2 linked regions of the Marinagarivorans cellulosilyticus genome follow. The protein of the gene in region 1 binds, or shares a complex with, the protein of each later gene. Links are inferred from orthologs where the notes say so. Each region holds a gene or a part of one and is shown on either strand. Other genes may lie near its edges.

Region 1 (3,607 bases):
TAGTGCGCCGATGCATTTTGGTGCGCGCAAGGTGTTTTTTTTGGTGCCTTGTGGTGCGCTTGGGTGTTGGGTCTTGTTGGTGATTTTTGTGTAACCTATTGAATTGTATTGCTTTTATTTTGTTGGCAAACATCCTGCTATAGCTCAGGCACAATACTGCGGACACCGTAGTTAGATTTTAAAACAATATTGCTATCACTCTTGGAGAAAACATTATGAAATTGAGTAAAACTCTTATCGCTTCATCTGTTGCTGCTGTAATGGCTGCTGGTGTAATGGCTCCTGCGCAAGCAGAAGTTGAAGTCGGCGCTTCGGTTGGTGTGGCTAGCACTTACTTGTGGCGTGGTGCCGATCTGGGATCAGGCACTCCTGCTGTATCTGGTGATTTGAACGTTAGTGCTGCTGGTTTCTATGCCGGTATTTGGGGGTCTTCTGGTGATACCGGAGCTGGAACAGAATATGACTTGTATGCTGGCTATGGTGGTTCTGTTGGCGATTTTTCTTATGACTTAAGTGTATGGAGTTATAACTATCCGACGGGCGCTGGGTACACGGATGATAATGAAACTGATTTCACTGATTGGACTGACGCTGTAGTGAGCTTGGGCTACGGTCCTATGAGTTTTGCTGCTTACATTCCCGTTGGTAAAGATAATAGCTCAGGTGATTATATGTACTACACGTTGGGTGCTGATATTGGTGCATTCTCGTTATTAGTCGGCATGCATTCGGATGATGTTGGCGGCGGCGGCGCTGTTGGTCAGTGTGCACCTGAAGATGCTGGTGAAGCATGTAGCCCAGTGCATTTGAATGTAAGCTATGCCTATAACGATAACCTCTCATTTACAGTTAGTCAGTTCATCGCCGATGAGTCTGATGATGATGATATGAAGTTTGTGGTTTCTTACACCCTACCTTTAGGCGAATAATTTCAACCCAACCGCTCAGCATTAGCTGAGCGGTTTATTTTTATAAACGCAGCATAGTCTGCAAATTACTAGGAGCAGTCCGATGAAATTAATTACTGCTGTTATCAAGCCTTTCAAGCTCGATGCTGTGCGTGAAGCGCTTTCTGATATTGGTGTACAGGGTATTACTGTTACTGAAGTTAAAGGTTTTGGTCGTCAGAAAGGTCACACCGAACTTTACCGCGGTGCCGAGTATGTTGTGGACTTTTTACCTAAAACCAAGCTTGAGGTTGCAGTCGCGGACACTCAGGTGGATCAGGTTGTAGAAGCGATCAGCAAAGCTGCACACAGCGGCAAAATTGGCGATGGCAAGATCTTTGTATCGGCCCTCGAGCAAGTTGTACGTATTCGCACCGGCGAGACCGGCGAAGACGCCCTGTAATTTCGACGTTTCCGGAGATAACAATGGAAAACCAAATATTTGAATTGCAGTACGCCTTAGACACGTTCTATTTTTTGATCTGCGGTGCACTGGTTATGTGGATGGCGGCTGGCTTTGCCATGCTGGAATCGGGCTTGGTTCGCTCGAAAAACACCACAGAAATCTTAACTAAAAACGTGGCTTTGTATGCCATCGCTTGCACTATGTACTTTGTGTGCGGTTACGCGATTATGTACGGCGGCGATATCTTTTTGTCTGGTATTACTGGTGACGGCGTTGCTGGCGCTGATGAGCCTGCTACTTACGCACCGTCGGCAGACTTCTTCTTCCAGGTTGTTTTCGTTGCTACGGCAATGTCGATTGTTTCTGGTGCTGTTGCTGAGCGTATGAAGCTTTGGGCCTTCTTGGCTTTCGCCGTTGTAATGACTGGTTTCATCTACCCAATGGAAGGTAGCTGGACTTGGGGCGGTAATGCTGTGTTTGGCATGTACACCTTGGGTGATATGGGCTTCTCTGATTTCGCGGGTTCTGGCATTGTTCACATGGCGGGCGCCGCTGCTGCGCTTTCAGGCGTACTTGTACTAGGCGCACGTAAAGGCAAATATGGCGCTAACGGCAGTGTTAATGCTATTCCTGGTTCTAACTTACCATTGGCTACCTTGGGTATGTTCATCCTTTGGATGGGCTGGTTCGGCTTTAACGGTGGCTCTGTATTGGCAACTGCCAGCGTAGAAAGCGCCAACTCTGTAGCGGTGGTATTTATGAATACTAACGCAGCAGCAGCGGGTGGCTTGGTTGCGGCGCTATTGGTTGCACGCATTATGTTCGGTAAGGCCGACTTAACGATGGCGCTTAACGGTGCGCTGGCTGGTTTGGTCGCAATTACTGCTGAGCCATCTACGCCATCGGCATTACAGGCTACATTGTTTGGTGCTATAGGCGGTGTGTTGGTGGTATTTAGCATCTTGTTCCTAGATAAGCTAAAAATTGATGACCCCGTTGGTGCTATTTCTGTTCACGGTGTTGTTGGCTTGTTGGGCTTATTGTTGGTGCCAATCACTAACGACGGTTCAAGCTTTAGCGGTCAAATTGTTGGTGCTTTAACCATCTTTGTTTGGGTCTTCGTAACCAGCTTAATTGTTTGGTTTGCTATCAAAGCCATCATTGGAGTGCGTGTTAGCGAAGAAGAAGAGTTCGAAGGTGTGGATATCGCCGAGTGCGGTATGGAAGCTTACCCAGAGTTTACTGGCGGTAAGTAAGTTTGTAGGGCAAAACGTAGGTTTTGCCCTTTCCCTTTCATTGGTTGTAGTTAAATTTTGCGGTCGAGCTTGTGCTCGGCCGCTTTTTTTTGTTTGTTTGTTAGGATAATTTGCCTTCTCTTGGTGCTGTGTTGTAGATTGGAGCCCGCAGAGTATGCACCGCTTGGGTGCTCAATAATAAAACTATGATAAGGCAGATCCCACATGAAACTGATTACTGCAGTTGTAAAACCTTTTAAGCTGGATGACGTGCGTAATGCGCTGTCTGAAATTGGTGTTCAAGGTATGACTGTGACCGAAGTGAAAGGCTTTGGCCGCCAAAAGGGGCATACCGAGCTATACCGGGGTGCAGAGTACGTTGTTGACTTCTTGCCTAAGGTTAAGCTTGAAATGGCGGTTTCTGATGATGTTGTTGAATCGGCCGTTGAGGCGATTACTAAAGCTGCCCAAACCGGTAAGATTGGCGATGGTAAAATCTTTATCCAGTCGCTCGAAGAAATTGTGCGTATTCGCACGGGCGAAACCGGCCCTGATGCCGTTTAAGTAATGGTCGGTATTACCTTGTTGTCCCCAAAGCCCCGTTAAGGGGCTTTTTTGTGGCCGCAATTAATAAAACTGAAGGGCGTTTATCGGCTGTTTGCCTGCGTTAATCGGCGTAATGTCTGCAAATAGCAAAGTGTTTAGTTCGTTGCAAAAGTTAGTAAAAAACAAGCTAAGAAAATTATCAGAATTGCTGGCTAGCCTTTAATGGGTCATCTATAAATAATCAGCGAATCGGATGTTTGTCTGTTAATTTTGTTTTTTGGCGTAGGAAATACTATGAGCGATGAATATGATGATGTATTAGATAATGATGCCTCCTCTGATACTGTTAGTAGTGACATGGAGGCGGTTAATAGTATTGAGTCTAGTGATGCTGAACGTGAGCGCGCGCGGTTACAGTTGGAAGCTGATATCGAAGCTTTCTTGGCAAATGGTGGCCAGATTCAATCGGTTGA
Region 2 (3,760 bases), 1.8 Mb from region 1 along the record:
GTTAAAAGCGATGAGCGAGTGCTCATCACGGTTTTAACGAAACGCATGGCTGAAGATTTGACCGACTTTTTGCAGGAGCAGGGCGTTCGTGTTCGTTATTTGCATTCAGATATCGATACTGTTGAGCGTGTAGAAATTATCAGAGATTTAAGGGCTGGCGAGTTTGATGTTCTGGTCGGCATTAACTTACTGCGAGAAGGGTTAGATATGCCCGAGGTTTCTCTGGTGGCGATTTTTGATGCGGACAAGGAAGGTTTTTTGCGATCGGAGACCTCTTTAATTCAAACCATTGGCCGTGCTGCGCGAAACGTAAACGGCCGATGTATTTTGTATGCCGATAAAATTACAGGCTCTATGCAGCGCGCAATTGATGAGACTGATCGCCGAAGGACTAAGCAAGTTGCCCACAATCTTGAGCATGGCATAACGCCAAAGGGTATTAAAAAGCGCGTGACTGACATTTTAGATGGCGCGCGTATTCCTGGGGCTAAAGTGGGCAAGCGAAAAGCGGCATCGGGCGCAAGTGCAGACTTCTTAACGCCAGAGCTTAAGGGAAAAGATGTATGGCTGCAGGTGGCTGAACTTGAAAAGCAAATGTTTGATGCTGCCAAAAACTTGGAATTTGAAAAGGCTGGGGCGTTACGCGATGCTATTCATAAGCTAAAAGAGGGCGGAGTTTAAAGCGGGTTTCTTTGTGTTAGCTGTGCGCAGGCAAATGTTTTTACTGTGAGTGATAGTCGTTTCGCACCAAAATAGGTAGCTTTGTGTAGAATGCACACTGCTATGGATTGGTGTGGTGCGTTTGATGATGCTTTCGGGAGTGGAGGCTAAAGCGATAACCACTTATCGCGCCCACTAAGAGGCGCAATAATAATGACTCTTGCTACCGGGGAACCCCATGAAAACTATCGTAAGCGCTCTTGCCTTATTGGCATGCAGTAGCCCTGTGTTCGCTCAGGACGCACTTAACGGCGGTAATACTGCCTGGATTTTAACGGCCACCGCTTTAGTCTTGTTTATGACGCTGCCTGGCTTATCGCTATTTTACGCGGGGCTTGTCCGCTCTAAAAATGTGCTGTCTGTTCTGGTTCAGTGTTTTGCGATCGCTTGCATTGCATCCATTCTATGGTTGGCGCTTGGTTACAGCTTAGCTTTCACCGAAGGCAATAACTGGATCGGTGGCTTTGGTCGTGTAATGTTCTCGGGCATGGGGACCGAGTCTTTATCAGGTGACATCCCCGAGCCGCTGTTTGCTCTTTTTCAAATGACGTTTGCAGTGATTACACCGGCACTTATTGTTGGTGCTTTTGCCGAGCGGATGAAGTTCTCGTCAGTATTAATTTTTAGTGCGCTTTGGTTGCTAGTGGTTTACGTACCTATTTGCCATTGGGTGTGGGGTGGCGGCTGGCTGGCTGATATGGGGCTCTTAGATTTTGCTGGTGGCACAGTGGTTCATATTACCGCTGGTGTCGCGGCGCTGGTAACGGCGATGATGATTGGTAACCGCAGGGGCTTCCCTGAAAGCCCTATGCCGCCGCACAACATGACAATGACAGTGACAGGTGCTGGCATGCTGTGGGTTGGCTGGTTTGGTTTTAATGGCGGTAGTGCGTTGGCCGCCGGTGGCGCAGCTGCAATGGCTATGCTTGTGACTCACTTATCTGCTGCTGCAGGCGCTTTGGCTTGGATGGTTGTTGAGTGGAAAAAGTTTGGCAAACCAAGTGCGTTGGGTATTGTGACGGGTATGGTTGCTGGCCTAGGCACTATTACCCCGGCCTCAGGCTCTGTTGGGCCGGCGGCGGCTATTGTTATTGGTTTAACAGCCGGTGTTGTATGTTTTATTGCCACCCACTGGATAAAGCGCGGTTTGAAAATTGATGATTCATTAGATGTATTTCCTGTACACGGAGTGGGCGGTATTTTAGGTACTTTAATGGTGGGCATTTTCGCTTCCACAGAGCTTGGTATTTTTTCCGGCTTAGGCTTTGGTGGCGATAACACCTCAATTGGTCAACAGTTGGGGGTTCAGTTTGTGGGTGTACTCAGTACTGCAGTTTATACGGCAGTTGTGACTTTTGTGCTGGTTAAGTTAACCGGTGTGCTTACTGGTGGCATCCGCGTGAGCGCGGAAGAAGAAACACAAGGGCTCGATATTACTCTGCACGAAGAAGTGGGCTATAAACTTTAGCTAGCCGCTTACTGCAATAAAAAAGGCGCCGATCGGCGCCTTTTTTATTGCTTTACCCTGCAGCCATAATGTGTTGGTTTACTGAATTTGGCACTTGAGTGTAAAGGTTGGCCGGCAGAGTTAATTCGATGGCTATTTCGCAGTAACCTTCGATACAGGGGCTTAATACCTCGACGCTTGCGTTGCCTCCCATTTCTTCTAGGGTGCTTTTTACCTGTGCAATGCCGTAACGGTAGCTGCTATCGATCGATGGTGAGCTAGGTGTATACACTTTTGGGTTGAACAGCAGCTGAGCCACGGTATTGATGTTTTTGGTTTCAGCGGGTGTTATTTGCCCCTTGTGAGCGCCTTTTTCAGCTAGCCGTTTGATATTCAGCCCTTTCCCGTCATCGGTTATGCGAATAACCAAGTGGCTGGATTTTTCGCTGATTTTAAGCGTGATCACCCCCGAGCTGTCTTTGCCAAGTCTTTTACGCTCTTCTTTTGATTCGAAGCTGTGGTATATCGCGTTGCGAAGTATTTGATCGAGTACCTCGGTGACAGAGGCTTTAAGTTTATTCAGCACACGGAAATCGTTTGATGGGGCGTAAATCGAGGGTTTCGTTTTATCTAGCGGCTCGGCAATATCTGCCAGAAGGTCTAAGCGCTGGTTGGCTAAAAGGACAATATCCAGTGTGGTGGCATCCAAAAGAATATTCTCTATAGCAGCTAAACTTGTTAGCCCATTCCTACCTGAAATGGCCGGTTTCAAATTTTTTAACTCTGAAGCAATTGTGTATAGCTGCTCCTTGCTGAGTTGCGGGGCCGCTGTAGCGTCCGTGCGTTTTAGTATGTCGTGATTGATGTGTTTGTAGCGCTCAATTTTAGTGGTGATGATTTGCAGGTCTGAAAGTAAATCGGCGACTTTCCAAGTGTTATCGAGTTTTTTGCGTATGGCGTCGTATCTCGATTCAATAGTATGGAGGCTCTGCGTTAAGTGGGTTAAACCCTGAGTGCGAGCCTCTTTTTTTATGTTATGAATATTGTGAAAAAGGGCATCGAAATCTATTTGGTCGGAATGCTCATAATCGCGAATTAGCTTAATGTTACGGTTGAGGGTGCTTTGAGTGTAATGCATAAGCTCTTCAAACTTTAGTGTATTAACTTTTAATACTTGCCCTACCAGTTCTAGCTCTTCTTTTTGTGCGCGAGTCGTGCGCTCCAGCGCATCTTGGTGTGTTGTATCTGAAATGGTCAGCATTAACTTGGTAATCACACCCTTATCAATAATGGGGTCCCAGTGGGTTAGTAGCGTTTTGTTGCTGCCGTTAGGGTCGATTATGTTGAGCTCTTCGCATAGCAGGTGGCTATTAAATGCGTACATCAGCTCCTGACTGCCAAGTGTTGTATCTATCGCGCAGGTTATTTGATTAATTTGGGCCGAGCTAAGGCCGGTGTTGGCGAATAGAAGCTCTTTATAATGCTCGCCAGGAGTGATTCTTGTATTGAGGATAAGCTCGAGCTTTTGCGAGTAGTGGTCATCAATAAGGCCGTGCTCGGTAATAATTAACATGCCTTCATGCAGGTTTCTCA

What was found. The genes of interacting proteins can lie anywhere in the genome.
Region 2: the proteins of glnK (region 1) and MARGE09_RS16075 are in contact, whole or in part, in a solved structure (PDB 2NS1), measured with the Escherichia coli proteins. The link is inferred for Marinagarivorans cellulosilyticus from one-to-one orthologs.

Annotation. Positions count from the first base shown.
Region 1 is NZ_AP023086.1:2,147,933-2,151,539, forward strand. The notes cover bases 1-2,680. They hold glnK (P-II family nitrogen regulator), read left to right. Parts: upstream 1-1,011; coding sequence 1,012-1,350; downstream 1,351-2,680. Other genes in these bases: MARGE09_RS08395 (TorF family putative porin), read left to right, coding at 216-929; MARGE09_RS08405 (ammonium transporter), read left to right, coding at 1,374-2,609. Outside these bases: MARGE09_RS08410 (P-II family nitrogen regulator), read left to right, coding at 2,814-3,152; MARGE09_RS08415 (hypothetical protein), read left to right, coding at 3,429-3,607. UniProt on the Escherichia coli protein: Involved in the regulation of nitrogen metabolism. Regulates the activity of its targets by protein-protein interaction in response to the nitrogen status of the cell.
Region 2 is NZ_AP023086.1:3,962,273-3,966,032, reverse strand. What follows is about bases 211-3,043. They hold MARGE09_RS16075 (ammonium transporter), read left to right. Parts: upstream 211-898; coding sequence 899-2,188; downstream 2,189-3,043. Other genes in these bases: MARGE09_RS16070 (ATP-binding protein), read right to left, coding at 2,241-3,043; uvrB (excinuclease ABC subunit UvrB), read left to right, coding at 211-681. Also shown: more of uvrB, read left to right, coding at 1-210; more of MARGE09_RS16070, read right to left, coding at 3,044-3,760. UniProt on the Escherichia coli protein: Involved in the uptake of ammonium/ammonia (NH(4)(+)/NH(3)). Transport is electrogenic. Following sequestration of NH(4)(+) at the periplasmic face, NH(4)(+) is deprotonated and neutral NH(3) is transported into the cytoplasm.